Regions from separate parts of the Streptomyces axinellae genome, predicted to be linked through region 2. Evidence: predicted binding sites of a transcription regulator. Region 2 holds the regulator's gene; the other holds the start of a gene.

Region 1 (14,867 bases), on a different contig from region 2:
TTCTCGGCATCGAGACCTCCTGCGACGAGACCGGCGTCGGCATCGTCCGCGGGCACACCCTGCTCGCCGACGCGGTCGCCTCCAGCGTGGACACGCACGCGCGCTTCGGCGGTGTCGTGCCCGAGATCGCCAGCCGGGCCCACCTGGAGGCCATGGTCCCGACGATCCGGCGCGCGCTGAAGGACGCCGGAGTCGCCGCCTCCGACCTCGACGGCATCGCCGTCACGGCCGGACCCGGGCTCGCGGGCGCGCTCCTCGTCGGCGTATCGGCGGCCAAGGCGTACGCCTACGCGCTGGGCAAGCCGCTCTACGGCGTCAACCACCTCGCCTCGCACATCTGCGTCGATCAGCTCGAACACGGCGCGCTGCCCGAGCCGACGATGGCGCTCCTGGTCAGCGGCGGGCACTCCTCGCTGCTGCTCGCCCCCGACATCACCTCGGACGTACGGCCGCTCGGCTCGACGATCGACGACGCGGCGGGCGAGGCGTTCGACAAGGTCGCCCGGGTGCTGCACCTCGGCTTCCCCGGCGGCCCGGTGATCGACAAGTACGCCAAGGAGGGCGACCCGGCCGCCATCGCCTTCCCGCGCGGGCTGACCGGGCCCCGCGACGCGCCGTACGACTTCTCCTTCTCCGGGCTCAAGACGGCCGTCGCCCGCTGGATCGAGGCGAAGCGGAACGCGGGCGAGGAGGTGCCCGTCGCGGACGTCTCCGCCTCCTTCCAGGAGGCCGTGACGGACGTGCTGACCCGCAAGGCGATCCGGGCCTGCAAGGACGAGGGCGTCGATCACCTGATGATCGGCGGCGGCGTCGCCGCGAACTCACGGCTGCGCGCCATGGCCGAGGAGCGGTGCGCCGACGCGGGCATCACCTTGCGGGTGCCGCGCCCGAAGCTGTGCACCGACAACGGTGCGATGGTCGCCGCGCTCGGCGCCGAGATGGTCGCCCGCAACCGCCCGGTCTCGGACTGGGACCTGCCGGCCGACTCCTCCTTGCCGGTGACGGAGCCGCATGTGCCGGGCGCGGGAAGCGGCGACAGCGAGGGCCCCGGCCACGCGCATGCCCACGGCCACGCGCACGACCACGACCACGTGCACGAGCTGAGCAGGAAGAACCTCTACGCCTGATGCCGACCGTAGCCCTCATGTGGGAGGCCAAGGCCGCCCCCGGCCGCGCCGCCGAACTGCTGGAGTGGGCCCGAGCCCAGGAACTGCCCGCCGCACCCGGACGCCGCGAGCACTACACCGCACCCGGCGAACGCGTGCTCGTCATCACCTGGTGGGAGGGCGACTACGACGCCGACGTGCCCGAACTCCCCGACCCGGCACCGGACATGACCGCCAGGCCGGTGCACCGCTGGCGCTTCGTACAGGTGTGAGCGGGCGCGGCGCGGACGGCTCCGGGAGCGGCGGGCAGGCCGCGAGGCTCAGGGCGCCTCGGACCCGCCCAACGGGTGCCCCAGCAGCATGCTCGGGGCGCCCGCGACCCGCGTGAGGAACACCGTGCACGCCCCGCGGTGCGCCTTCGCGTCCAGTTTCAGCTTGCGGCGCAACTCCTCCGGTTCGACCGCCGAGCCGCGCTTCTTCACGGTGACCACGCCGACCCCGCGCTCGCGCAGCAGCGCGCGCAGCTTCTTGACGTTGAACGGCAGGACGTCCGTGATCTCGTACCCGGCGGCATACGGCGTACGGTGCGGCGCGTCCGCCGTCACATAGGCGATCGTCGGGTCGATCAGCCGCCCCGCCACCTGGGCCGCCACCTCGGCGACCAGGTGCGCGCGGATCACCGCACCGTCCGGCTCGAACAGATACCGGCCCACCGGCCCGGTCTCCGGATCGGGCAGCCCGCGCCCGGTCAGCGTCCGCCCGGCGGGCAGCAGCGTCGCCCGAACCCCACCGGGCCCACCGGGCCCACTGGTTCCACCGGACCCGCCCTGGGCCCGGGTCCGGGCCCGGCCCTGTTCGAACCAGAGCACGGCCTCCTTCACCTCCCCGCCGTCCGAGACCCACTCGGCCCCGGCCTCCGGCGGCACCGCCTCGTGCGGGATGCCCGGCGCCACCTTCAGCGCCGCCAGCGGCGCGCGACGCGCCGTCTCCACGGCCCAGCTCAGCGGCGGGGAGTACGCCTCCGGGTCGAACACCCGGCCCCGTCCCGTACGGCGCGCGGGGTCGGCGAACACCGCGTCCCAGCCGTCCGTGGCGACCTCGGTGACATCGGCGCAACGGACCTCCATCCGGTCGGCCAACCCCAGCGCCTCGGCGTTGGCGCGGGCGACCGCGCAGGTCAGCGGATCGCGGTCCACAGCCAGCACCTGGATCCCGGCCCGCGCCAGCGCGAGCGCATCACCCCCGGCGCCGCAGCACAGGTCCAGGACCCGGCGGGCGCCCAGTTCCGCGAACCGGCGGGCCCGGTGCTCCGCGACCGGCGCCCGGGTGGCCTGTTCCAGCCCGTTCGGCGTGAAGTACATCCGCGCGGCGTCGGCCGCCCCGAACTTGGCCACCGCCCGCTGCCGGAACCGCGCCTGCGCGAGCGCGGCCGACACGAGAGAGGCGTCGTGCGAGCGCCGCAACTTGGTGGCCGCCTCCAGCTCCCGCGCCGGCTCCACATCCCGCACCTCACGCAGGAGCGCCTGCCCCTCCACACCGAGCAGCCGCTCGAACACATCCGTCTCCACCCCACCATCCTCCCCCGCCTCACCCCGGCCCCCGGCCGGGGACAACCGCAGCCGCTTCGAGGCCCCCTCCCGCCCGAGGGCCCGGTTGTCGAGGCCGGGGGGCCATCTGAGCCTGCCAGGGGCCAACCGCCTCCTGGCCGGAGGCCGGGGGAGCTTGGGGGCGAGTGCGATCGACGCCGCGAAATTCAAGCCCGTCCGGCGATTGAGGACGAGCGCGAGCGATAACCCCCACGGTGGGGAAGCCGAAATCGGCCTCCTGCCAAGGGCGGCCTCCTGCCAAGGACGGCCCCTTGCCAAGGACACAGCCCCCTGCCAAGGGCACGAAAGGGTCGCGAGGGGTCACCCTTCGACCCCCCACAAGCCGGTGCGGCTAGCACTCCGCTTGACCGAGTGCTAAGCCCGGCATAATCTCGACCTTGGCACTCTCCCCGTGGGAGTGCCAACAGTAGCGACGGGCAGATCCGGCACCCGCGACGACGGATCTACCAGGTCGCCACCCCAGACATATGACCCCGTGATGAGATCTCCGAAGGGGGAGGTCGGATCGTGACGACCGCCAGTTCCAAGGTTGCCATCAAGCCGCTTGAGGACCGCATTGTGGTCCAGCCGCTCGACGCTGAAGAGACCACGGCCTCGGGCCTGGTCATTCCGGACACCGCCAAGGAGAAGCCCCAGGAGGGCACCGTCCTGGCCGTGGGCCCGGGCCGCTTCGAGGACGGTAACCGCCTGCCGCTCGACGTGTCCGTCGGCGACATCGTGCTCTACAGCAAGTACGGCGGCACCGAGGTGAAGTACAGCGGCGAGGACTACCTCGTCCTCTCGGCCCGCGACGTTCTCGCGATCGTCGAGAAGTAATCCGGACCCAGCAGTAATCCGGACTCAGCAGTTTGCAGGTGAACCGCGCCCTGGTGCCCGCTCCCGATGAGGTAGCAGGGGCCAGGGCGCGGCTCGTGCGAGACGTGTGAGAGGACACAGCAGCTCCCATGGCGAAGATCCTGAAGTTCGACGAGGACGCCCGTCGCGCCCTTGAGCGGGGCGTCAACAGCCTCGCGGACACCGTGAAGGTGACCATCGGCCCGCGCGGCCGGAACGTCGTCATCGACAAGAAGTTCGGCGCCCCGACCATCACCAACGACGGCGTGACCATCGCGCGCGAGGTCGAGGTCGAGGACCCTTACGAGAACCTCGGCGCCCAGCTCCTGAAGGAGGTGGCGACCAAGACCAACGACATCGCGGGTGACGGCACCACCACCGCCACGGTGCTGGCCCAGGCGCTGGTCCGCGAGGGCCTGCGCAACGTTGCCGCCGGCGCCTCCCCGGCCGCCCTGAAGAAGGGCATCGACGCGGCCGTCGCCGCCGTCTCCGACGAGCTGGTCTCCACGGCCCGCCCGATCGACTCCAAGGAGGACATCGCTTCCGTCGCCGCGCTGTCCGCGCAGGACAAGCAGGTCGGCGAGCTGATCGCCGAGGCGATGGACAAGGTCGGCAAGGACGGTGTCATCACCGTCGAGGAGTCGCAGACCTTCGGCCTGGAGCTGGACTTCACCGAGGGCATGGCCTTCGACAAGGGCTACCTCTCGCCGTACTTCGTCACCGACCAGGAGCGTATGGAGGCCGTCCTCGACGACCCGTACATCCTGATCCACCAGGGCAAGATCAGCTCCATCCAGGACCTGCTGCCGCTGCTGGAGAAGATCATGCAGGCCGGCGGCTCCAAGCCCCTGCTGATCATCGCCGAGGACGTGGAGGGCGAGGCCCTCTCGACCCTCGTCGTCAACAAGATCCGCGGCACCTTCAACGCGGTGGCCGTCAAGGCCCCCGGCTTCGGCGACCGCCGCAAGGCGATGCTCGGCGACATGGCGACGCTGACCGGCGCCACCGTCATCGCCGAGGAGGTCGGCCTCAAGCTCGACCAGGCCGGTCTCGACGTGCTGGGCTCGGCCCGCCGCGTCACCATCACCAAGGACGACACCACGATCGTCGATGGCGCCGGCAAGTCCGAGGACGTGCAGGGCCGGGTCGCGCAGATCAAGGCCGAGATCGAGTCCACCGACTCGGACTGGGACCGCGAGAAGCTCCAGGAGCGCCTGGCGAAGCTCGCCGGCGGCGTGTGCGTCATCCGTGTCGGCGCGGCCACCGAGGTCGAGCTGAAGGAGAAGAAGCACCGCCTGGAGGACGCGATCTCCGCGACCCGTGCGGCCGTCGAGGAGGGCATCGTCTCCGGCGGTGGCTCCGCGCTCGTGCACGCGGTCAAGGTGCTGGACGGCAACCTGGGCAAGGAGGGTGACGAGGCCACCGGTGTCGCCACCGTCCGCCGCGCCGCCGTCGAGCCGCTGCGCTGGATCGCCGAGAACGCGGGCCTTGAGGGCTACGTCATCACCTCCAAGGTCGCCGAGCTGGAGGCCGGGCACGGCTTCAACGCCGCCAGCGGCGAGTACGGCGACCTGGTGAAGGCCGGCGTCATCGACCCGGTCAAGGTCACCCGCTCCGCGCTGGAGAACGCGGCCTCGATCGCCTCGCTCCTGCTGACGACCGAGACCCTGGTCGTCGAGAAGCCGGCCGAGGAAGAGGACGCCGCGGGCGGCCACAGCCACGGCCACGCGCACTGAGGCTCAGCCTCCGCTTGACCGGATACACCGGGCACATCGGGCGCACCCCCTGGAGCTTGCGGGGGTGCGCCCGGCGCGTTCCGGCCTCCGGCCCATACGGCTGCTCCCAGTGCGGCTGCTCCAGGCCGCTACTTCTGCTTCAAGCCGCTACTTCCAGCCGGAAGTACGGCTACTTCGGGCCGTATTTGCGGCCCGTCGTCGATGAGGCGCGGGCCAGTACGCCCCGGGGCACCAGCCGGGAGGCGCCGAGCAGGGCCTTGTAGCGGGGGTCGGGCACCGACAGGGTGCGGCCCCGCGCGAGATCGCGCAGCGCCGTGTCCACGACCCGGTCCGCGTCCAGCCACATCCAGCCGGGCACGTCCTCGGCGTCCATCCCGGCGCGTTCGTGGAACTCGGTGCGCACCAGCCCGGGGCACAGCGCCATCAGCCGCACGCCCCGCCCCGCCACATCCCGGGCGGCGCCCTGGGTGAACTGGGTGACCCATGCTTTGGAGGCGCCGTAGGTCCCGCGCGGGAAGAACGCCGCGACGGAGGCGACGTTGATCACGCCGCCCCTGCCCCGCTCCAGCATGGACTCGGTCGCCGCCGACGTCAGCCGCAGCACCGCCTCGCAGTGCACCTTGAGCATGGTCAGCTCCTCGGACACCGGTACTTCCAGATAGCGGCCCTTGTTGCCGAAGCCCGCGTTGTTCACCAGCAGATCGACCGGGTGCTCGCGATCGCCGAGCCGTTCCTCCACGGCCGCGATGCCGTCATCGGTGGCCAGGTCGGCGGTCAGTACGGTGGCTTCGAGGCCGTGCCGGTCGTGCAGCTCGGTCGCCTCGCGCCACAGCCGCTCCGTGTTCCGCGCGACGAGCACGAGGTTGTAGCCGCCCTTGGCGAGCCGCCGGGCGAAGGCGGCGCCGATGCCGGCGGTGGCTCCCGTGATCAGTGCAGTCGTCATACGCGCACGCTATCGGCCCCCCGGGGAAACCCCGCGTACGAAGTCCAAGTGCCGGACAGCGCACTCCGAATGACGCTTTTTCAGGTCGTTTCCCAGGCTGCGCGCCGTGGCCGCGCACGCTGTGGGCCGTGGTCGCGCACGCTGTGGACGGGAGCTTTCCCGGCCGTACGCCGGAGCTTTTCCGGACATCCCCAGAGCCTTCGCAGGGCTTTTTCGGCCGTTCCAGGGCCCGGCCTTTCCGGGCCCGGTCGTCCCGGGGCCCAGCCTCCGCCCGCACGGCTCTTTTCTCCGGCCGTGCGCCGCGGCATTTCTCAGGCCGTACGCCGCAGCGCGGTCTCCCGCGCCATGGGATCCAGCGCCTCCCCGGCGGCCAGGATGCCCGGCAGCAACTCCGGCTCCCGGGTGAGCGAGCGGAACACCAGGCTCACCGACACCTGGTGGCCGGGGCGGTGCACCACCTCCACCCGGTCGCCCGCGCGCACCTCGCCCGGTTCGACGACCCGCAGATACGCGCCGGACATCTGCCGCTCCATGAACCGCTTGATCCACCCCCGCTCCTCCAGCCATCCGGCGAACGTGCGGCAGGGGATCCGGATCGAGCAGACCTCCAGCAGCGGTCCCGTATCCGGCGCGCCGACCCGCCAGCGCTCGCCGATCAGCGCGTCGTCCACGGCGATGCCCGTGGTGGTGAGGTTCTCGCCGAAGACGCCGTTGGGCAGCTTCTTGTCCAGCTCGCGCTCCCAGAAGTCCAGTTCCTCGCGCGCGAAGGCGTAGACCGCCTGCTCGTCGCCGCCATGGTGCCGCAGGTCGCAGACCGCGTCCCCGGCCAGGCCGCTGCCCCCGGTGCCGCGCGGGCCGGGGGCGGAGACGGCCACGGGGCCCTCCGCCGGCCGCTTGTCGATGCCGGTCAGGCCGTCCTCGGTGGCGGTGTGGTCGGAGTGGCGGGGCCGGCCGACGTTCACGGAAAGGAGTCGCATTCCCCGAGGCTAGTGCCCCTCCCGGCAGGCTTTGCCCTGTCGCACCGCCCGGTACGCACTCCCCCGAGCTCTACGAGCAGGGGGCGCGCCCCCAGCGGCGTTGGCCCAAAGCCCTGGTAGCTCCTTCCCCAAGCTCTCAACTCCTCCCCCGGCCTTCGGCCGTGAGGGCCCCTCCGAGCAGGGGAGACCCCAATCAAGGACTTCCGGCCGTCTTGCGCTCGCACGCTGCCCCACGCTCGGCTCCGCGCGCGCGGGCGGTGCCCCCACGACGACGCTCCTTCACGGGCAAACATTGCCGGTCAGTCACGGCACTAATACCCCTCCCCAAAGAAGCGAGAGGCTTTTTGGGGCACTCCCCAAGGCGGCCTTATGCTCCGGGGATGATCGAGGCCCGTCATCTCCGCGTCCTGCGTGCGGTCGCCGCCACCGGTTCCTTCTCCGCCGCCGCGCGCGAACTGGGCTGCACCCAGCCCGCCGTCAGCCAGCAGATGAAGGCGCTGGAGCAGTCGGCGGGCACCCCGCTGCTGGTGCGGGCCGGACGGGAGATGCGGCTCACCGAGGCGGGCGAGGCCCTGGTGCGGCACGCGGCGGGGATCCTGGCGGGGCTGACGGCGGCCGAGGAGGAGGTCGCCGCGCTCGCGGGGCTGCGCGCCGGCCGGGTGCGGCTGGTGTCCTTCCCCAGCGGCAGCTCGACGCTGGTGCCGACGGCCGTCGCGGCCATGCGCGCCGACCACCCGGGCACCCGGGTCTCGCTGGTGGAGGCCGAGCCGCCGCGCTCGGTGGACATGCTGCGCGCCGGTGACTGCGAGATCGCGCTGGCCTTCCGCTACGACACCGCCCCCTGGGGGGACCTGCCGGCCGGTGGCCGGGAGCGGGACGACCTGGTGGTGCGCCCCCTGCTGACCGACCGGCTGGTCGGCCTGGTGCCGGAGGGGCACCCGCTCGCGGATGCCGAGGAGGTCGGCATCGGCACGCTCGCCGAGGAACCGTGGATCGCGGGCTGCCCGCGCTGCCGCCGCCATCTGGTGGAGGTGTGCGAGGCGGCGGGCTTCACCCCGCGCATCGACTTCGCGACCGACGACTATCCGGCCGTGGTCGGCCTCGTCGGCGCGGGGCTGGGCGTGGCGGTGCTGCCGGAGCTGGCCGTGGAGTCCGTACGCCCCAAGGGCGCGCGGGCGGTCCGGGTCACCCCGGCCGTGCAGCGCGAGGTGGTGGCGCTGACGCTTCCCGACCTGGCACGGGTGCCCGCGGTCGCCGCGATGCTCGACCGGCTGGAGACGGCGGCCAGGCGCTGACGCGGGCGCGGGAAAGCGCCGGCGCGCGTCCGCGGCCGTGACCGGGCCGTACGGCGGGCCGGGCGTGGCGGCCGGGCGTCCCGCGCTCTCCCCGCCGCTCGGCGGCAGGTCGGCGGCTGAACGTTTCTTCGGCCGAAGGGAGCAGCGGGACGCTAGCTCGCCTCGCCGCTCTGTGGTGCGGCCACCATCCGGGTCCTGGCCCGGCCCAGCAGCTCCTCGCGCTCGTCCTCGGTGAGCCCGCCCCACACTCCGTAGGGCTCACGTACTTGGAGGGCGTGCGCCGCGCACTCGGCGCGCACGGGACAGCGCATGCACACCTCCTTGGCAGAAGCCTCCCGCGCACTGCGCGCCGCGCCGCGCTCCCCCTCGGGGTGGAAGAACAGCGAACTGTCCACTCCTCGGCAGGCGGCCAGAAGCTGCCAGTCCCACAGATCCGCGTTGGGTCCAGGAAGGCGGGAGAAGTCTGCCATCGCGTCTCTCCTCGGTTGCTGCTGTGGCTTGTGCGGGCTCATGAGTCGCTCATGCGTAAATATGACTCTTTGTGAATCTAGCGAGTGATCCAGAAAAACGGAAGGAATGGATCCAAATAGGGCACTTCGGGACGCATCGTCGCCCCGCGCCCCGGAACGCGCGATAGTGCTGATCCGTGTACAGGCGCTCACGTAGAGTGCTGACGTCGGCCCCGGGAAGCCGTAACTCTTTCGGGTGACCGTCGTTGGAAGGGCGAAAGCGATTGACTTGAAAACAAGCCGGGGCACATCTGTCCGGGGCCGTCAATCGCGCAGGTGAAGATTCTGAAGAGCAGCCTGGAGGCTCAAGGTGATGCGCATCAGCAGCGGAGGGCGGTCATGACATCCGTCCTCGTATGCGACGACTCCCCGCTTGCCCGAGAGGCGCTGCGCCGCGCGGTCGCGACCGTGCCCGGTGTCGAGCGTGTAACGACGGCGGCCAACGGCGAGGAAGTCCTCCGCCGCTGGGGCGCCGACCGATCCGACCTGATCCTGATGGATGTCCGGATGCCCGGCCTGGGCGGAGTGGAGACCGTACGCCGGCTGCTCTCCGCCGACCCCGGCGCCCGCATCATCATGCTGACGGTGGCAGAGGATCTCGACGGCGTGGCGCTGGCCGTGGCGGCCGGTGCCCGCGGGTATCTGCACAAGGACGCGTCCCGCGCCGAGCTGCGCGCGACCGTCACCCAGGCCCTCGCCGACCCGACCTGGCGGCTCGCGCCGCGCAGACTGCGCTCGGCCGAGATGGGCGCGGCCCCCACGCTCACCGCGCGGGAGATCCAGGTGCTGGAGGGCATGAGTCACGGCCGCTCGAACGCCGAGATCGGCCGTGAGCTGTTCCTGTCCGAGGACACGGTCAAGACGCACGCCAGGCGGCTCTTCAAGAAGCTCGGCGCCTCGGACCGCGCACACGCGGTGGCGCTCGGCTTCCGCTGGGGCCTCGTCCGGTAGTCGCGGACCGGCCGCCGACTCCCGCCCGTCCACGGCTGTAGACGGGTGGGACGTCAGGCCGGGGCCGGACAGTCTCACGGCGGGGCAGGCGAGAAATCTCGCGCGTGCCGCATGCTTGAGGTATGGAGTTCCTCGGGGACCGGTCGGTCAGGCGTGAGGGGAGGGCGTGGGACATGAGGGCCAGTGCGCCTGCTCATAACGCTTCGGCTCATTTCTCACAGCGCGGTGCGGCGGACCGCGCGGCATCGGTGCACCATGGACCGATGCGTGACGACGAGAACGGGCCACCGCCCGGGGCCGTTTCCGGCCAGGGCCACGTCGGTCCCGTCGTCGTCAGCGCCGCCGCCACAGCGGCCACCACCACTGCCGCCGTCGAGGCGCCCGGCGCTCCGGCGGCCGACACCACGGAATCCACGGCGTCGGCCCCGCCCGGCCCGTCCGCGCACCCGGCGGACGCCGCGCGGTCCGCGCCGGCGGCCCAGTCGCCGACGCGGGCGGGGGAGTCCGCCGAGGTGGCGGACGTCGCGGAGGTCAGCGCCCTCGTCCGGCGCGCGGTCGAGGGCGACCGCCAGGCCACCCACGACCTGCTCGCCCGCGTGCACCCCCTGGCGGTCCGCTACTGCCGCACCAGGCTGACCCGGCTTCCGGGTGACGCGCGCCACTTCGTCGACGATCTCGCGCAGGAGGTCTGCATCGCCGTCCTGTGCGCGCTGCCGCGCTACCGGGACACGGGAAAGCCCTTCGAAGCCTTCGTCGTCGCCATCGCCCAGCACAAGGTCGCCGACCTCCAGCGCGCCGCCATGCGCGGCCCCGGCAGCACGGCGGTGCCCTCGGACGAGATGCCCGAGCGGCCCGACGACTCCCTCGGCCCCGAGGAGCGGGCACTGCTCAGCAGCGACGCGGCGTGGGCCAGGAAACTCCTCGCCAACCTCCCCGAGCACCAGCGGGAACTGGTGTTGCTGAGGGTCGCCGTCGGGCTGACGGCCGAGGAGACCGGGCAGATGCTGGGAATGTCACCCGGTGCGGTGCGTGTTGCCCAGCACCGGGCGCTGAGCAGGCTGCGAGCGCTGGCCGAGCAGTAGCCGCCGGGGGCCGGGAGGTTGTCCACAGCCGGTCCGGTCACCCGCGCCGGGCCGATAGCATGGGAGTCGCGGCTGGACAAGCAGCGGCTCCCCGCCCGAGCCCCATCCGAGCGGGACCAACCCTGGAAAGGTGTCATGACAGAGAACGTCGACGGAGTGCCCGCCAAATTCGCCACGCTTGGCCTGACATACGACGACGTCCTGTTGCTGCCGGGCGAGTCGGACATGGCCCCGCATGACATCGACACCGCATCGCACATCTCCCGCAACGTACGGGTGAACGTGCCGCTGCTGTCCGCCGCGATGGACAAGGTCACCGAGGCCCGCATGGCCATCTCGATGGCCCGCCAGGGCGGCGTCGGCGTCCTCCACCGCAACCTCTCGATAGAGGACCAGGCCAACCAGGTGGACCGGGTCAAGCGCTCCGAGTCCGGCATGGTCGCCGACCCCATCACCATCCGCCCCGACGCCACACTCGGCGAGGCGGACGCGCTGTGCGGGCGCTTCCGGATCAGCGGCGTCCCGGTCACCGACGCCGCCGGCAAGCTCCTGGGCATCGTCACCAACCGCGACATGGCCTTCGAGCTGGACCGCAGCCGCCAGGTGCGTGACGTCATGACGCCGATGCCGCTGGTCACCGGCCAGGTCGGCATCTCGCGCGACGAGGCGATGGAGCTGCTGCGCCGCCACAAGATCGAGAAGCTGCCGCTGGTGGACACCGCCGGCACGCTCAAGGGCCTCATCACCGTCAAGGACTTCGTGAAGGCCGAGCAGTACCCGCAGGCGTCCAAGGACGCCGAGGGCCGCCTGCTGGTCGGCGCGGCCGTCGGCGTCGCGGGTGACGCGTACGACAGGGCGCAGGCCCTCGTCGGAGCCGGGGTCGATTTCCTCGTCGTGGACACCGCGCACGGCCACTCCCGGCTGGTCGGAGACATGGTCGCCAAGATCAAGTCGAACATGCCGGGCGTCGATGTGGTCGGCGGCAACATCGCCACCCGCGACGGCGCCAAGGCGCTCATCGACTCCGGTGTGGACGGGGTGAAGGTCGGCGTGGGCCCCGGCTCCATCTGCACCACCCGCGTGGTCGCCGGTATCGGCGTCCCGCAGGTCACGGCCATCTACGAGGCGTCCCTCGCCGCCAAGGAAGCCGGAGTCCCGGTCATCGGCGACGGCGGCCTCCAGTACAGCGGCGACATCGCCAAGGCCCTGGTCGCCGGCGCCGACACGGTGATGCTCGGCAGCCTCCTGGCGGGCTGCGAGGAGTCCCCCGGTGAGCTGCTGTTCATCAACGGCAAGCAGTTCAAGTCCTACCGCGGCATGGGCTCCCTCGGCGCGATGCAGACGCGCGGGGAGAGCCGGTCGTACTCCAAGGACCGCTACTTCCAACAGGGCGTCGACGGCGACGACAAGCTGATCCCCGAGGGCATCGAGGGCCAGGTCGCCTACCGCGGCCCGCTCTCCGCCGTCGTGCACCAGCTGGTGGGCGGCCTCAAGCAGGCGATGTTCTACGTCGGCGGGCGCACCATTCCCGAAATGAAGGAACGGGGCCGCTTCGTCCGCATCACCGCGGCCGGCCTCAAGGAGAGCCACCCCCACGACATCCAGATGACGACGGAGGCGCCGAACTATTCGCGGCGCTGAGGTTTTTCCCGGCCGGGGGTCCGGGGGTTGTCCCCCGGGAGGTGGGGTCAGGTGACGACGGAGGCGCCGAACTATTCGCGGCGCTGAGGTTTTTCCCGGCCGGGGGTCCGGGGGTTGTCCCCCGGGAGGTGGGGTCAGGTGACGACGGAGGCGCCGAACTATTCGCGGCGCTGAGGTGTGGCGCTGTGAGCGCGGCGTGTAGGTGACGGAGCCCGTGGCCCTCGTGGCCGCGGGCTCCGGTGCGTCGGCGATACTGGAACGCGGCACACCAGAGTGAAGGGCTGTAGACGTGACTGAGATCGAGATCGGGCGCGGCAAGCGCGGGCGGCGGGCGTACGCCTTCGACGACATCGCCGTGGTGCCCAGCAGGCGCACCCGCGATCCGAAGGAGGTCTCCATCGCGTGGCAGATCGACGCCTACCGCTTCGAGCTGCCGTTCCTCGCCGCCCCGATGGACTCGGTCGTCTCACCGGCCTCCGCCATCCGCATCGGCGAGCTGGGCGGTCTCGGCGTTCTGAACCTGGAGGGGCTGTGGACGCGGTACGAGGACCCGGAGCCGCTGCTCCAGGAGATCGCCGGGCTGGATGAGCAGACGGCCAACCGCCGGTTGCAGGAGATCTACGCCGCGCCGATCAAGGAAGAGCTGATCGGTCAGCGGATCAAGGAGGTCCGCGACTCGGGCGTGGTGACCGCCGCCGCGCTGTCGCCGCAGCGTACGGCGCAGTTCTCGAAGGCCGTCGTGGACGCGGGCGTGGACTTGTTCGTGATCCGCGGCACCACTGTCTCGGCCGAGCACGTCTCCGGTGCCGCCGAACCGCTGAATCTCAAGCAGTTCATCTACGAGCTGGATGTTCCGGTCATCGTCGGCGGCTGCGCGACGTACACCGCCGCGCTGCACCTGATGCGTACCGGCGCGGCCGGGGTGCTCGTCGGCTTCGGCGGCGGTGCCGCGCACACGACGCGGAACGTGCTGGGCATCCAGGTGCCCATGGCGACGGCCGTCGCCGATGTGGCCGCCGCGCGGCGGGACTACATGGACGAGTCCGGCGGGCGCTACGTGCACGTCATCGCCGACGGTGGCGTCGGCTGGTCCGGTGACCTGCCCAAGGCGATCGCCTGCGGTGCGGACGCCGTGATGATGGGCTCGCCGCTGGCCCGCGCCTCGGACGCGCCCGGCCGGGGGCGGCACTGGGGTATGGAGGCGGTGCACGAGGATGTGCCGCGTGGGCGTCGGGTCGATCTCGGTGCGGTCGGGACGCTGGAGGAGGTTCTGCTCGGGCCTTCGCACACGCCGGACGGGTCCATGAACCTCTTCGGTGCGCTGCGTCGCGCGATGGCGACCACGGGATACTCGGACCTCAAGGAGTTCCAGCGGGTCGAGGTGACCGTCGCTCGCAGTCGCTGAGGGCTTCGCCCTCTGATCCTGGGACCCGGCTGCTTTGAGGTTTCCCCCGTCTTTCTGCCTTTGTGCGCTCTTGAGTCAGAGAGCCGCACAAGGGGAGTCAAAGGTCACAGGTGGGGGCTACAGGCGGTGTGCGGCCCCTGCCGGGCTGGCTCCCCTGGTGTCCAGCAGCAATTGCGCCTTCGCGCCGAGGCCCTGCAAATCGTAGGTGCGGTGGTTCTGCAACAGCATCGTGAGGTCTGCCGCGGCGGCGGCCTCGTAGAGGGAGTCGGCGCGGGGGACGGGGCGTCCGGCCACTCGCCACTGCGGTACGAACGGGTCGTGGTAGCTGAGCTGGGCGCCCAGTTCCAGCAGGCGGGTGGCGACTTCGCGGGCGGGTGCTCCCTCCTGGCTGGACAGGTCGGGTTTGTAGGTGACGCCGAGGAGCAGGATGCGCGCGCCGCGCGCGGATTTGCCGTGTTCGTTCAAGAGCGCGGCGGCGCGCTGGGAGACGTAGCGCGGCATGCGTTCGTTGACTTCCTGGGCGAGTTCGACCATGCGCAGCGGGTAGCCGAGTGAACGGCTGTGGTAGGGAAGGTAGTTGGGGTCCAGCGGGACGCCGGGGCCGCCGACGCCGGGGCCGGGGCGGAAGGACTGGAAGCCGAACGGCTTGGTCTCGGCGCAGCGCACCACGTCCCACAGGTCGATGCCGAGGTCGTGGCAGAAGACGGACATCTCGTTCATCAGCGCGATGTTGATCTGCCGGTAGTTGGTCTCCAGCAGCTTGGTGGTCTCGGCCTCGCGC
Region 2 (14,867 bases):
CTGGACCTCGTACTGGCCCGCGCCGGGCAGAACACCACCGGAACCGCCGTGCTCTCCCCTGGCAGCGGCGACGCCGCGCTGACGGAGGACGCGGCCAGGACGGCGCTCAAGCGCCTCCAGCGGGTGACGGCGAGGAAGACTCCCTCCCCGACGGCCTCCGGCACCGGCCCCGGGTGAGGCCGGCCGCGGGATGCCGGGACGAGGGGGCCCGGAGGGCACCGCATATGCTCACCGTCATGAGTGAGCAGAGCAGCGACGGCCTGGACCTGGACCCGGAAGACCGCAAGATCCTCACGCTGGCGCGCAGCGCCCGCGCCCGCAACGCGGTCCCCGAGGGCGCCGCCGTGCGCGACGAGACGGGGCGTACGTATGTGGCGGGTTCGGTCGCGCTGCCCTCGCTCCAGTTGTCCGCGCTGCGCACCGCCGTGGCGATGGCGGTGGCGTCGGGGGCGAAGTCGCTGGAGGCCGCCGCGGTGGTCTCGGAGGCCGGGCGGGTGCCGGATGAGGACCTGGCCACGGTGCGCGACCTGGGCGGCCCCGCCACCCCCGTGCTGCTTGCCGGGCCGGACGGAGCGCACCGCTCGACGGTGACGGCGGGCTGACCGGGGCCCGGCCGCCGGGCGTAGGCCACCGGCCTCCTACCGCCGGGCCGGGGCGCCCCCCGGATCAGGGACAATGGGGGGCATGAACGCATCCTCCGCCCCCGCCGGCGACACCGAAGACCGCGCACCGGGCGACGCCCCGCACCGGTCGGGCTTCGCCTGCTTCGTCGGCCGCCCCAACGCGGGCAAGTCGACGCTGACCAACGCGCTGGTGGGCACGAAGGTCGCGATCACCTCCAACCGGCCGCAGACCACCCGGCACACGGTGCGCGGCATCGTGCACCGTCCCGAGGCGCAGCTCGTCCTCGTGGACACCCCCGGGCTGCACAAGCCGCGCACGCTGCTGGGCGAGCGTCTCAACGACGTGGTGCGCACCACCTGGTCCGAGGTCGATATCGTCGGCTTCTGCCTGCCCGCCGACCAGAAGCTCGGCCCGGGTGACCGCTTCATCGCGGCCGAGCTGGCCGGGCTGAAGAAGCGCACGCCCAAGGTCGCCGTCATCACCAAGTCCGACCTGGTGCCAGGTGATGTGCTGGCCGCGCAGTTGATGGCAGTGGACCGGCTCGGCAAGGAACTGGGCATCGAGTGGGCCGAGATCATCCCGGTGTCGGCCACCGAGGGCTCCCAGGTGGGGCTGCTGGGCGACCTGCTGGTGCCGCTGCTGCCCGAGGGCCCGCCGCTGTACCCGGACGGGGATCTGACGGACGAGCCCGAGCAGGTCATGGTCGCCGAGCTGATCCGCGAGGCGGCGCTGGAGGGTGTACGGGACGAGCTGCCGCACTCGATCGCGGTCGTGGTCGAGGAGATGCTGCCGCGCGAGGACCGCCCCGCCGACCGGCCGCTGCTGGATGTGCACGCCAACATCTTCATCGAACGGCCGAGCCAGAAGGGCATCGTGATCGGGCCCAAGGGCAGGCGGCTCAAGGAGGTCGGCAGCGCTTCGCGCAAGCACATCGAGGCGCTGCTGGGCACCCCGGTCTACCTCGATCTGCATGTGAAGGTCGCCAAGGACTGGCAGCGCGATCCCAAGCAGCTGCGCCGGCTCGGCTTCTAGGGCCGTGACCGGCCGTTGACCGGGGGGTATCCCGGGGTCCGGCGCAGGCCCATGGGATACGTTCGCGCCATGGCCAACGACTCCGCCAGCACCGCTGGTTCCCCTGCCGAGACCGCTGCGACCACCGAAAATGACGGGACTGCTGCAAACGCCGCGACCGCTGAAAACGCCGGGACCGCTGAGACCGCCGCTCCCGTGATCACGCTGGAGGACGTACGCGCCGCGGCGGCGCGCCTCGAAGGCGTCGCGCACCGCACCCCGGTCGTGCGCTCCCGCACCCTCGACGGGCTCGTGGGCAGTGAGGTCTTCCTCAAATGTGAGAACTTCCAGCGGATAGGCGCCTTCAAGTTCCGCGGCGCCTACAACTCTTTGGCCCAGCTCTCCCCCGAGCAGCTGGCCCGCGGCGTGGCGGCCTACTCGTCCGGCAACCACGCGCAGGCCGTGGCGCTCGCCGCCCGCGAGCTGGGCACCAGCGCGGTGATCGTCATGCCCGAGGACACCCCGGCGGTCAAGCGCGCGGCGACGGAAGGATACGGCGCCCGGGTCATCACCTACGACCGCTACACCCAGGACCGGGCCGCGATCGGGGCGAAGGTCGCCGAGGAGGAGGGCCGGGCGCTCATCCCGCCCTACGAGCACCCGCCCGTGATGGCGGGCCAGGGCACGACGGCGCTGGAACTGCTGGAGGACGTCCCCGACCTGGACGCGATGGTGGTGCCGCTGGGCGGCGGCGGGCTCATGGCGGGCGCGGCGACGGCGGCGACCGCGCTGCGGCCCGGCATCCGGATGATCGGGGTCGAACCGGAGGACGGCGATGACACGGCCCGCTCGCTGGCCGCAGGGCACCGGGTGCGGATCGAGGTGCCGCGCGGCCTCGCCGACGGCCAGGCGGCCCCCACCCCGGGCGAACTGACCTTCTCCGTCAATCGGCGGCTGATGGAGAGTGTGGCGCTGGTCAGCGACGACGAGATCCGCTCGGCCATGCGCTTCGCCTTCGAGCGGCTGAAGATGCTGATCGAGCCGAGTGGCGCGACGGGGCTGGCCGCCCTGCTGGCGGGGCGGGTGGAGAACCCGCCCGAGCGCGTGGGCGTCATCATCTCGGGCGGCAACATCGGCCTGGAGCGCTTCATCGAGGTCATGGGCTGACCGTGGCGCGGCCCGCCGCCACCGCTCCGGTACGCCGGCACCGCCCCGACAGAGACCGCCTCGGCAGGCCGAGACCTCTCCGGCAAGGGGGCGGCGGAGTCACCGCCGCTTGGGCACCGGGATCCGGGTGAGGTCCTCCGCGACCGTCAGCTCGCCCTCATACCCCGCCGCGCGGGCCTCGGTACCAAAAGCGGAGGCATCGTCGTAGCGCTGGGAGAAGTGGGTCAGCACCAGGTGCCGCACCCCGCACTCGGCGGCGACGCGCCCCGCCTGGTAGGCCGTGAGATGCCCGTAGTTCTCGGCGAGTTCGGCCTCGGCGTGCAGGAACGTGGACTCGATCACGAGCAGGTCGCTGCCCTCGGCCAGCTCGTACACCCCGTCGCACAGCCGGGTGTCCATGACGAAGGCGAAGCGCTGCCCCGGGCGCGGTTCGCTGACGTCCGCCAGCCGTACGCCGCCCAGCTCTCCCTCCCGCTGGAGGCGGCCCACATCCGGCCCCGCGATCCCGCGCTCCGCGAGCAGGGCGGGCAGCATCCGGCGCCCGTCGGGCTCGGTCAGCCGGTATCCGAACGTCTCGATACGGTGCGAGAGCGCGACGGCCTCCAGGGTGAAGGGCGGCGCGCTGCCGTCCGGATCCCCGGGGCCGCCCGCGAGCACGCCCGCACGGTGTACGGGCGCCTCGCGCAGGTCGGCCGTCTCGTGGAACGGCGTGGCGTGCCGCATCCGCGCGAAGGAGGTCCGGCCGGATGCGGGGTAGTGGGCTGTGACGGTGTGCGGCACCCGGTCGAGGCTCAGGTGCTGGATGACGCCGGGCAGGCCGAGGCAGTGGTCGCCGTGGAAGTGCGTCACACAGATCCGGGTGAGGTCGTGCGCGGCCACGGAGGTGTGTGCCATCTGCCGCTGGCTGCCCTCGCCGGGATCGAAGAGGATGCCCTCCCCGTCCCACAGCAGGACGTACCCGTTGTGATTACGCTGCCGGGTGGGCACCTGGCTGGCGGTGCCCAGCACCACCAGTTCCCGGGTGGACAACGCCGGTTACCCGGGGGGCCATTCGAGGCCGCGCCCGCCGAGGACGTGCGCGTGCGTGTGGAAGACGGTCTGGCCGGCGCCGGAGCCGGTGTTGAAGACCACGCGGTATCCCGTCCTGGGACCACCGTCGCCGGGGACGATGTTCTCCTGCGCCGCGACCTCTCCCGTCTCCCGCACCACGTCCGCCATCAGCTGCGGCGCGGCGGCGGCGAGGGTGGCCGCGTCCGGGTAGTGCGCCTTGGGGATCACCAGAACGTGGGTGGGGGCCTGCGGGTTGATGTCCCGGAAGGCGACGGTCGTCTCGGTCTCCCGGATCACCGTCGCCGGGACCTCGCCCGCCACGATCTTGCAGAACAGGCAGTCCGCCTGGGGTTCTCCAGCCATGGACGGGATGCTACCGGTCCCCGCGCACGACCTCGTGCGCAGGCGGGCCGCACCGGCAGGTGGGGCCCGGATCGACAGCCCCGAGGACGGGGGCGGAGGCGGTACGGTCCGGCGTCCCGGGAGGCCGCCCCCGTATCCGGCGTCCCCGGGAGGCCGCCCCGTCCCCGTGAGGACCGCTCAGGACCAGCGGCCGGTCCGCGCCAGCAGTACGGCCGCCGCCGCCGTCCCCGCCGTCGAGGTGCGCAGTACGCTCGGGCCGAGCCGGAGCGCACCGGCCCCTGCCCCTGCGAACAGCTCCAACTCCTCGGGCGATACGCCGCCTTCGGGCCCGACGACCAGCACGATGTGCCCGGCCTCCGGCAGCACCGCGGTGGCCAGCGGCGCCGCGCCCTCCTCGTGGAGCACCCCGGCGAAGTCCGCATCCGCGAGCAGCGAGGCGACATCCTTCGTGGCGGCGAGGTCCCCGACCTCGGGAAAGCGCAGCCGCCGCGCCTGCTTGCCCGCCTCCCGCGCGGTGGCCCGCCATTTGGCGAGCGACTTCGCCGCGCGCTCGCCCTTCCACCGGGTGACGGCGCGCGAGGCGGCCCACGGCACGATCGCGTCGACACCGGTCTCGGTCATGGTCTCGACGGCCAGTTCGCCCCGGTCACCCTTGGGCAGTGCCTGGACGACGGTGAGCCGGGGACGCGGCGCCGGCTCCTCGCGCACCTCGGTGACCTCGACCTCCAGCCGGTCCTTGCCCTCGGCGGCGATCACACTGCCGTAAGCGCCGACGCCCTCGCCGTCCGTGAGGACGACCTCCTCGCCGGGGCGCAGCCGCCGCACCGAGACGGCGTGGCGCCCCTCGGGGCCGCCTAGTACGACGGTTCCGGTGCGCAGCAGTGCGCGGTCGGCGAGAAAGACCGGCGCGGTCATGCGTGCCCCTCTCCACCGCGCGAGGACATTCCCTCGCGAACCACGGACAATTCGGCCGCGAGCACCTCGACAAGCTGCGCCGCGGGCAACTCCCGTGCCAGCCGGTGTCCTTGGCCCGCCCACAGGGCCATCGCCTGCGGGTCGCCCGCCTTGGCCGCCGCCTTGCGCAGCCCGGCGGTCAGATAGTGGATCTGGGGGTAGGCGGCCGGGGCGTATGGTCCGTGCTCGCGCATGAAACGGTTCACCAGTCCGCGTGCCGGGCGTCCCGAGAAGGCGCGGGTCAGCTCGGTGCGGGTGAACAGCGGGTTGGTCATGGCCTGTTTGTGCAGCGGGTTGGCGCCGGATTCGGCGGTGACCAGGAAGGCCGTCCCCAGCTGGGCCGCGCTCGCCCCGGCCGCCAGCACCGCGGCGATCTGGCCGCCGCGCATCAGCCCGCCTGCGGCGACGATCGGCAGCTGTACCGACTCCTTGACCTGCGTCACCAGCGAGAGCAGCCCGACGCCGCCCACCGAGGCGTCCGCCTGCGGGTCGTCCCGGTGGGTGCCCTGGTGGCCGCCCGCCTCGATGCCCTGAAGGCACACGGCCTGCGCGCCGGCCCACTGCGCGGTCTGCGCCTCGGCGACGGTGGTCGCGGTGACCATGGTGTACGTGCCCAGCTTCGCGAAGCGCTCCAGCACACCGCGCGCGGGGCAGCCGAAGTGGAAGGAGACGACGGGGACGGGATCTTCGTAGAGGATCGCCAGCTTCCCGTCGTACGCGTCGTCCGAGCCGCCCTCGGTGTCACCCAGTTCGGTCTCGTACCAGGTGGCCTCGCCCGCCAGCTGCTCGCGGTAGACCGCGACCGCCGCCGGATCGGCCGTGCGCGACTGGGGCATGAAGAGGTTGACGCCGAAGGCCCGCCGGGTGAGGCGGCGCAGCTGTCTGATCTCCTCGTACATCGCGTCGGGCGTTTTGTACCCGGCGGCGAGAAAGCCCAGCCCGCCCGCCTCGCTGACGGCGGCGGCCAGCTCGGGACGGGAGACGCCACCGGCCATCGGTGCCTGGATGACGGGGTGTTCGGTCAGCTCGGAGAGCGTAGGCAGCGCGGTGGACATGGCCCTTATCCTGTCACGCTCCCCTACGAACCCTGCACTCCGTGTCACCAACGCTCGCGGCGCCCCCCACCTGCCCGAAGGGCGCCCAGCGGGACCCCGACAACGCCGGTGCCCCGCGACTTCAACGCGGGGCCCTGCGGCCTCGACTCCGGACACCGCGGCCCCAATACCCGGTACCGCGAAGCGCGTTACCCATCTTCCCAGGGACAACCCCCGGCCCCCCGGCCGCGAACAACCAGCCGGTCAACGCCCGTTACCCCACCCCCGGGGGACAACCCCCGGACCCCCGGCCGGACAACCATCCGGTCAACGCCCGTTGAAGGCGTCCTTCAGGCGGGAGAACAGCCCCTGCTGGCCCGGCTGGAACTGGCCGGTGGGCCGCTCCTCGCCGCGCAGCTGGGACAGGCGGCGGAGCAGTTCCTCCTGCTCCGGCTCCAGCTTGGTGGGGGTGGTGACCTCGACGTGGACGATCAGCTGGCCACGGCCGCCGCCGCGCAGATGCGTGATGCCGCGCTCGTGCAACGGGACCGACTGGCCGGACTGGGTGCCGGGGCGGATGTCGATCTCCTCCATGCCGTCCAGCGTCTCCAGCGGCACCTTCGTGCCGAGGGCCGCCGCCGTCATGGGGATGGTGACCGTGCAGTGCAGGTCGTCGCCGCGCCGCTGGAAAGTCGGGTGCGGGGCCTCGTGGATCTCCACGTACAGATCGCCCGCCGGGCCGCCGCCCGGGCCGACCTCGCCCTCGCCTCCGAGCTGGATGCGGGTGCCGTTGTCAACGCCCGCGGGGATCTTCACGGTCAGGCTGCGCCGCGAGCGCACCCGGCCGTCGCCCGCGCACTCCGGGCAGGGGGTGGGCACGACCGTGCCGAAGCCCTGGCACTGCGGGCAGGGCCGCGAGGTCATGACCTGGCCCAGGAAGGAGCGGGTGACCTGGGAGACCTCGCCACGGCCGCGGCACATGTCACAGGTCTGGGCCGAGGTGCCCGGCGCGGCGCCCTCGCCGCTGCACGTGCCGCAGACGACGGCGGTGTCCACCTGGATGTCCTTGGTGGTACCGAACGCCGCCTCGTCCAGGTCGATGTCCAGCCGGATCATGGCGTCCTGGCCCCGGCGCGTGCGCGAGCGCGGGCCGCGCTGCGAGGCGGTGCCGAAGAAGGCGTCCATGATGTCGCTGAAGTTGCCGAAGTTGCCGGCGCCGAAGCCGCCCGCCCCGCCACCGCTGGAGTTCGGGTCCCCGCCGAGGTCGTAGACCTGCTTCTTCTGCGGGTCGGAGAGCACCTCGTAAGCGGTGTTGATCTCCTTGAACCGCTCCTGGGTCTTCGGGTCCGGGTTGACGTCCGGGTGCAGCTCGCGGGCGAGCCTGCGGAACGCCTTCTTGATTTCGTCCTGCGAGGCGTCGCGCTGCACGCCGAGGACCGCGTAATAATCCGTCGCCACTTACGACTCCGCGAGGATCTGTCCGACGTACCGTGCCACTGCGCGTACAGCTCCCATCGTTCCGGGGTAGTCCATGCGGGTCGGGCCGACCACGCCGAGCTTGGCGACTGCTTCGTCGCCCGAACCGTAGCCGACCGAGACGACCGATGTGGAACTCAGTCCCTCGTGCTGATTCTCATGCCCGATTCGTACCGTCATACCCGGGTCCTTGGCTTCCCCGAGCAGCTTCAGCAAGACGACCTGCTCCTCCAGCGCCTCCAGGACGGGGCGGATGGTCAGCGGGAAGTCGTGTCCGAAGCGGGTGAGATTGGCGGTGCCGCCGATCATCAGCCGCTCCTCGGTCTCCTCGACCAGGGTCTCCAGCAGCGTCGCCAGCACGGCCGAGATCGTGCCCCGGTCATCGGCGTCGAACGACTCGGGAAGATCCTGCACCAGGGAGGGGACCTCGGTGAAACGCTCGCCCACCACACGGCTGTTGAGCCGCGCCCGCAGGTCGGCGAGGACCGTCTCGCCGATCGGCGCCGGGCAGTCGATCAGGCGCTGCTCGACGCGGCCGGTGTCGGTGATCAGCACCAGCATCAGCCGCGCCGGGGCCAGCGCCAGCAGTTCCACATGCCGCACCGTCGAACGGGTCAGCGAGGGGTACTGCACGACGGCGACCTGCCGGGTGAGCTGCGCGAGCAGCCGGACGGTGCGCCCCACGACGTCGTCGAGATCGACGGCGCCGTCGAGGAAGTTCTGGATGGCGCGCCGCTCCGGCGAGGACAGGGGCTTGACGCCGGCGAGCTTGTCGACGAAGAGGCGGTACCCCTTGTCGGTGGGGATACGGCCCGCGCTGGTGTGCGGCTGGGCGATGAAACCCTCGTCCTCCAGCGCGGCCATGTCGTTGCGGACAGTGGCCGGGGACACCTGGAGGTTGTGCCGCTCGGTGAGTGCCTTGGAGCCCACGGGCTCCTCCGTGCCGACATAGTCCTGGACGATGGCGCGGAGCACCTCAAGACGGCGCTCGCTGAGCATGGCGCACACCTCCCGTCCGGCCGCGGTCCTGGATACCTTCCCTGGCACTCTCCGATCGGGAGTGCCAGGCTCCCTGTGCCAGTGTACGGCCGGTCGCCACGGCCAGGGCAAGGGCCGCCTGATCGAGCGGGCTCGACCGTATCGCGCGGGGCCTGGAGGCAGGCAGTGGACAAGCACTGCCCGCCCCGTGCCGTTAGCGTCGTCGTATGGAGCCGGATCGGGAAGACGCAGGGCGGAATCCGTCCACGCGCGACACGGACTGGGAGCGGATCGCACCGGGGGTGATCCGCCGCAGGCTGCCGCAGTGGGACGCGACGGTGGGCGCGGTCGGCGGCACGGAGGAGGTGCTGGTCATCGACACCGGCTCCTCGCTGCGCGAGGGTGCCCGGATCCGGGCCGACGTACGTGCCCGGCTGGGCGCCCCGGTGACCCGGGTGGCGCTGACCCACCCGCACTTCGACCACGTCTTCGGCACGGCCGTCTTCTCCGGCGCGCAGGTGTACGGGGCCGTCGGCGTCGCCGAACTCCTCGGCAGGCAGGCCGAGTCGCTGCGCGACGAGGCCGTCGCGCACGGTCTCCTGGAGGACGAGGCGGCGGAGGCGGCCGACATCCTGGTGCCGCCGCACCATCCGGTCTGCGGCGAGCTGACGCTCCCCCTGGGCGGGCGGGAGGCGGTCCTCGCCAACCTCGGCCCCGCACACTCCGGACACGACCTCGCGGTGCTGGTGCCCGGCTCGCCCGATGTCGTCTTCTGCGGCGACCTGGTGGAGGAGTCCGGCGAGCCGCAGGCGGGCCCGGACGCGCACCCGGCCCGCTGGCCGGAGGCACTGGAGCGGCTGCTGACGCTGGGCGGCGAGGACGCGGTGTATGTGCCCGGGCACGGCGCGCTGGTGGACGCCGCGTTCGTCCGCGCGCAACGCGAGGCGCTGGTACGCCGGTTCGCCTCCTGAACCGGACGCGCGCCGTTCGGGCCAGGACCGGATACTTGCCGGGTCCGGGTTCCGCACCGGATGCCCGCCGGTTCGAGCCTCGCACCGGATACCCGCCCGTTCCGGCCGGGGGCCGGATGGCTCGCGGGCTCGGCTCAGCACGGGCGCACTCCGTGCCGCCGCACGGGCCGCGTAGCAGAATGTGCCCATGCGCAGCCGCTACGACAGCCCCGACCTCACCCCTCCGTGGAAGCGGAAGCAGCCGGTGCCCGAGGTGCCCGCCGACCGGGATCTGGTGGTGGAGGAGGTCACGACCGGATTCTGCGGTGCGGTCATCCGGTGCGAGAAGACCGCCGAGGGCCCGACCGTCACGCTGGAGGACCGCTTCGGCAAGCACCGCGTCTTCCCCATGGCACCGCGCGGCTTCCTGCTGGAGGGCCGGACCGTGACCCTGATCCGCCCGGGCCCGGCCGGCGCCGCAACGGCGCCCTCGGGCCCGCGCCTGACGGCCTCCGGTTCGCTTGCCGTGCCCGGCGCCCGCGCCCGGGTGGCCCGCGCTGGCCGCATCTACGTCGAGGGCCGGCACGACGCCGAGCTGGTCGAGAAGGTGTGGGGGGACGACCTGCGCATCGAGGGCGTCGTCGTCGAGTACCTGGAGGGCGTCGATGACCTGCCCGCCATCGTCGAGGCGTTCTCCCCGGGCCCCGATGCCCGGCTGGGCGTGCTGGTCGACCACCTCGTGCCCGGCTCCAAGGAGTCCCGTATCGCGGCAGAGGTCACCGGGGGCGGTGCGGGCGGTGCGGGCGGTGCGGGCGGTGCGGGAAACGTGCTGGTCGTGGGCCATCCGTACATCGACATCTGGGAGGCCGTGAAACCCTCCTCGGTCGGCATCGCGGGGTGGCCCCGGGTGCCGCGCGGCACCGACTGGAAGCGCGGGGTGTGCGAGGGCCTGGGCTGGGCCCCCAACACGGGCGCCGCCTGGCAGCGCATCCTCGGCTCCGTCCGTACCTACAAGGACCTGGAGCCGGCGCTCCTGGGACGGGTGGAAGAGCTGATCGACTTCGTGACGGCGCCGGAGGGCTGACAGCCGGGCACGAAAGAGTGACGGCCGGGCCGGGGGCGCACCGGCCGGGCCGATCCGGAAATTCCGCGGCGGGGGACAATGGACCCATGCCCTCCGCACTCCCCGACGGCGAACCCGTGCCCGAGGACGGCTCTCTGCCGCCCTCCGCGCGGGAAGAGCGCACGTCGCGCCCCCTCGGCTTCTACCTGCACGTTCCGTTCTGCGCCACCCGCTGCGGCTACTGCGACTTCAACACCTACACGGCCACCGAGCTGCGCAGCGGCAAGGACGGCGTGCCCGCCTCCCGGGAGAGCTACGCGGCCACCCTCACCGAGGAGATCCGCCTGGCCCGCAAGGTGCTGGGCGACGACCCGCGCCGGGTCGAGACGGTCTTCGTCGGCGGCGGAACGCCGACCCTGCTGCCCCCGGCCGACCTGGGGCGGATGCTGAGGGCGGTCCGGGAGGAGTTCGGGCTCGCCGAGAACGCCGAGGTCACCACCGAGGCGAATCCGGAGTCGGTGGATCCGGCCTACCTGGCCGAGTTGCGCGAGGCCGGTTTCAACCGGATCTCGTTCGGCATGCAGAGCGCGCGCCCCCACGTGCTGAAGATCCTGGACCGCACGCACACCCCCGGCCGCCCGGAGGCGTGCGTCGCGGAGGCCCGCGCCGCCGGTTTCCGGCACGTCAACCTCGACCTGATCTACGGCACCCCCGGCGAGTCCGACGAGGACTGGAGCGCCTCGCTGGACGCCGCCCTCGGCGCGGGGCCCGATCACCTCTCGGCGTACGCGCTGATCGTCGAGGAGGGCACCCAGCTCGCCCGGCGCATCCGGCGCGGCGAGGTGCCGATGACGGACGACGACGCGCACGCGGACCGCTACCTGATGGCCGAGGAGCGGCTCTCGGCGGCCGGGATGGAGTGGTACGAGGTCTCCAACTGGGCGACGCCAGGCGACGAGTCGGCCCGCTGCCGGCACAACGAGCTGTACTGGACGGGCGCCGACTGGTGGGGTGCGGGACCCGGCGCGCACAGCCATGTGGGCGGGGTGCGCTGGTGGAACGTGAAGCATCCGGCCGCCTACGCGCAGGCCCTCGCGGAGGGCCGCTCACCGGGGGCGGGGCGCGAGCTGCTCTCGCCGGAGGACCGGCGCGTCGAGCGGATCCTGCTGGAGCTGCGGCTCGCCCGCGGCTGTCCGCTCTCCCTCCTCGCGCCGGAGGGTGCGCGGGCGGCTCGTCAGGCGCGCGACGACGGCCTGCTGGAGCCGGGGCACTACGAGGAGGGCCGGGCGGTCCTGACGCTGCGCGGGCGGCTGCTGGCCGACGCGGTGGTGCGCGACCTGGTGGACTGACGGCCCGTCACCCTCTCCCGGCCCCCTCCACCTCACCCGTCTCCCGTTGCCCCGTCACCCGGCCCGCTCCTCCCCCTCCGACTCCCCGGTCTCAGCGGCCGGCCGGCTCCTCCTGTGCTCCGTGCGGCGGCGCCCGCAGCACCAGCATGGCCAGGTCGTCGGTCGGCGGGCCGGGGGCGAAGCCGTGTACGGCGCGGCGTACGCGTTCGGCGGTGTCCGTGGCGTCCAGGTGTTCGCAGCCCGCGAGGACCGTGGCCAGCCCGTCACCGTCGTCGAACAACCGCCGCCCCGACCGGCGTTCGGTCACTCCGTCGGTGACGCACAGCAGCGTGTCCCCGGGGTGGAGCGTGAAGGTCTGGCTGTCGTAGGTCACCTCCCGCAGCACGCCCAGGAGAAGCTGCGGCAGCGCCGCCACCCGTACGGTGCCCGCGGCGTCCCGCACCAGCGGCAGCGGATGCCCGGCGCAGGCGACGGTGCAGTCCACGGCGCCCTCCCGGAAGGAGAGTTCGCCGTAGATCAGGCTGAGGAACCTGGCCTGTTCGCCGATCTCGCGGTTGAGCCGGTCCAGGGTCTCGGGCACGGAGTAGCCCTCGCGGGCGAGCAGCCGCAGCACGGGGCGGGCGAGGCCGGTGACGACGGCCGCCTCGGGCCCGTTGCCGCACACGTCGCCGAGCGCGAAGCGCCAGCGGTCCTCATCCAGGCGCAGCAGGTCGTAGAAGTCACCGCCCGCCCAGGCGCCTTCGCCCGCCGGTTCGTAGACCAGCGCCGTCTCCAGACCGGGCACACACATCTCCTCGCTGGGCAGCAGCCCGCGCTGGAGGACCTGGCTGATGGTGGCCTGGAGGGTGTAGCGGCGCGCGGAGAGGATGGCGAGCGCCACCCGCCGCGCGAAGTCCTCCACCAGGCCCATGACCTCATCCGGAATGCGCGACAGCTCCGCACGCCCGATCACCAGGGTCCCCACGGCCCGTCCGCCCACCACCAGGCGGCACATCGCCGAGGCGCCCGAGCCGCCCTCGGCGCCCGCCCCCTCGGGCCAGCGCCAGGGGACGGCCTGGCCGGGCAGCGCGCGGGGCACCAGGGCGGGCGGCTCCTTCCCCAGTTCCTCCCGGAGCCCCTCCATGCGGCTCTCCTGCGCGTGCCAGACGCGGGCCAGCCTCGGCAGTCGCGCGCGTTCGCTGTCCTCCAGCCAGACTGCGCACCAGTCGGCGAGGCGGGGCACCATCAACTGTCCGGCGAGCGAGGCCACTTTGTCCTCGTCGGTGTGACCGGCGAGGAGGTCGGACGCCTCGGCGAGGAAGGCCAGCGCGCCGTTGCTCGTCCACTCGGGGTGCGCCCGTGCGCCGATCCGGGCGCGCGGCGCGTGTGCGGTGCGCGCGGTGGCGTCGGCGGGATACCCGAACGCGCCCTGGTGCGCCTCCCCGAACGAGTCCGCGTACGTCTCCCCGGCCGTTTCTCCGTACGTCCCCTCGGCCGTGCGCAGGCGCGGGCCGTCGTGAGGAGCGTGGGGAGGGGCGTGATGGTGGTACCGGTGCGGGGCAGCGGGGGGCTCGTCGGCCCCGGTGGGACCGGCGAGTCCGTCGAAGCCGTCCGCCTCTTCGGCCGGGCCGAGCTGGAACCACACGGCCTTGCGGTCCCTGCGGTAGCTGATGCCCCACTCCTTGGCCAGCGCGCTGACCAGCCGCAGACCGTGCCCATGGCCCGCCTCGTCACGCGAGGTGACGGCGCGGGCGGGATGGCGGTCGGTGATCTCGGCGTAGACGATTCCGGAGGCGTATCGGCACTCCAACTCCACGGAGGTGCCCGCGTGCACGACCGCGTTGGTCACCAACTCGCTGACCAGCAACACCGCGTCATCTGTCAGCGGGCCCCGCGCTCCCCACTCGTCGAGCGCCGCCCGCATGAAGCTGCGCGCCGCGCCTGCGGCCAGTGCGTTGCCGGGCAGTTCGGTTCCTACTTTCCGTGAGATTTCACGCGGCCCCGGGACGGCGACGGCGCTCTCCCCCGCCGCTCCCGCCCTGGCCCGCTCCCCCGGCGCCGTGGGCCCGGGTGAGCCGGCGACTCCCGCGTACTTAGCGCGCCTCATCGCACCATCCCCCAGTTTCGCGCAGCTTCCCCGGCCGGCTTCCGGGTCCGGCCCGGCACATCCCCTCGTCCCGGCGGGGACCCGGCAGTTCCGTCGAATGCGCTCAGCACAGTAGGGCAAGAGTGACAGACTGGGCCCGCTCATATGCACCGAGTCACGGAAGTGGTGGGAATTGAGCCATGTCTTCCGATTTCGCAAGGCCCTGGACCTCTTCCGCAGCCGCCACCGGTCCGCGCCCGGCAGTGGGTGCGCTGAGCGCACTGACCGCGCTGTGCGAGGGGGACTTCGGTGCCCGCGTGGCGCTGAGCGCCGAGTCGCTGGCCGGGCTGGGCGAGGAGGACCGCCAGGCGCTGGCCGATGCCGTCAACGGGCTCGCGGCGCGGGTGGAGCACCTCGGCTCCGAACTCGTGCGCGTCCAGCGCGAGGTGATCCGCCATGGACGCATCGACGAGCGCCTGAGCGCCAGTCCGGGTACGGGCGCGTGGACGGACACCGTAGTCGCGGCCAACACCCTGCTGGACGCCCTCACCCATCCGGTGGCCGAGGCCACCCGGGTGCTCACCGCGGTGGCGGAGGGCGATCTGTCCAAGCGTATGGAGCAGTACGACGGGCACCGCCCGATACGGGGCGAGCTGCGGCGGCTCGGCCGCACCGTCAACCGGGTCACGGGCCAACTCGCCCTGTTCACCAGCGAGGTGACCAGGGCGGGCACCGACGAGGACGCCGGGCCGCCGGCCGGCGGCGGGCCTCCGCCGCCGCACA

Evidence for each region. The regulator HrcA, encoded in region 2, represses chaperone genes, less so after heat shock. The targets are predictions, from matches to a motif close to TTNGCACTCNGNNNNNCNGAGTGCNAA.
Region 1: groES (co-chaperone GroES) is a predicted target of HrcA. The motif match lies at 3,045-3,071, and genes of this name have one in related genera.

Annotation. Positions count from the first base shown of each region.
Region 1 covers NZ_BAAARJ010000022.1:76,062-90,928, reverse strand. Annotated here, with positions in the region: gene tsaD (tRNA (adenosine(37)-N6)-threonylcarbamoyltransferase complex transferase subunit TsaD) at 1-1,127, shown strand, start outside; gene ABD339_RS28070 (hypothetical protein) at 1,127-1,378, shown strand; gene ABD339_RS28065 (class I SAM-dependent methyltransferase) at 1,427-2,674, opposite strand; gene groES (co-chaperone GroES) at 3,221-3,529, shown strand; gene groL (chaperonin GroEL) at 3,658-5,283, shown strand; gene ABD339_RS28050 (SDR family NAD(P)-dependent oxidoreductase) at 5,453-6,226, opposite strand; gene ABD339_RS28045 (MOSC domain-containing protein) at 6,538-7,203, opposite strand; gene ABD339_RS28040 (LysR family transcriptional regulator) at 7,584-8,498, shown strand; gene ABD339_RS28035 (WhiB family transcriptional regulator) at 8,651-8,968, opposite strand; gene ABD339_RS28030 (response regulator transcription factor) at 9,347-9,958, shown strand; gene ABD339_RS28025 (sigma-70 family RNA polymerase sigma factor) at 10,471-11,040, shown strand; gene guaB (IMP dehydrogenase) at 11,176-12,681, shown strand; gene ABD339_RS28015 (GuaB3 family IMP dehydrogenase-related protein) at 12,971-14,086, shown strand; gene ABD339_RS28010 (nucleotide sugar dehydrogenase) at 14,204-14,867, opposite strand, start outside.
Region 2 covers NZ_BAAARJ010000002.1:309,591-324,457, forward strand. Annotated here, with positions in the region: gene ABD339_RS03765 (hypothetical protein) at 1-177, shown strand, start outside; gene ABD339_RS03770 (cytidine deaminase) at 225-602, shown strand; gene era (GTPase Era) at 685-1,656, shown strand; gene ABD339_RS03780 (pyridoxal-phosphate dependent enzyme) at 1,726-2,802, shown strand; gene ABD339_RS03785 (ribonuclease Z) at 2,902-3,831, opposite strand; gene ABD339_RS03790 (histidine triad nucleotide-binding protein) at 3,838-4,215, opposite strand; gene ABD339_RS03795 (16S rRNA (uracil(1498)-N(3))-methyltransferase) at 4,393-5,130, opposite strand; gene ABD339_RS03800 (nitronate monooxygenase) at 5,127-6,224, opposite strand; gene dnaJ (molecular chaperone DnaJ) at 6,531-7,661, opposite strand; gene hrcA (heat-inducible transcriptional repressor HrcA) at 7,662-8,678, opposite strand; gene ABD339_RS03815 (MBL fold metallo-hydrolase) at 8,885-9,628, shown strand; gene ABD339_RS03820 (DUF3097 domain-containing protein) at 9,816-10,691, shown strand; gene hemW (radical SAM family heme chaperone HemW) at 10,778-12,019, shown strand; gene ABD339_RS03830 (SpoIIE family protein phosphatase) at 12,111-14,105, opposite strand; gene ABD339_RS03835 (hybrid sensor histidine kinase/response regulator) at 14,285-14,867, shown strand, end outside.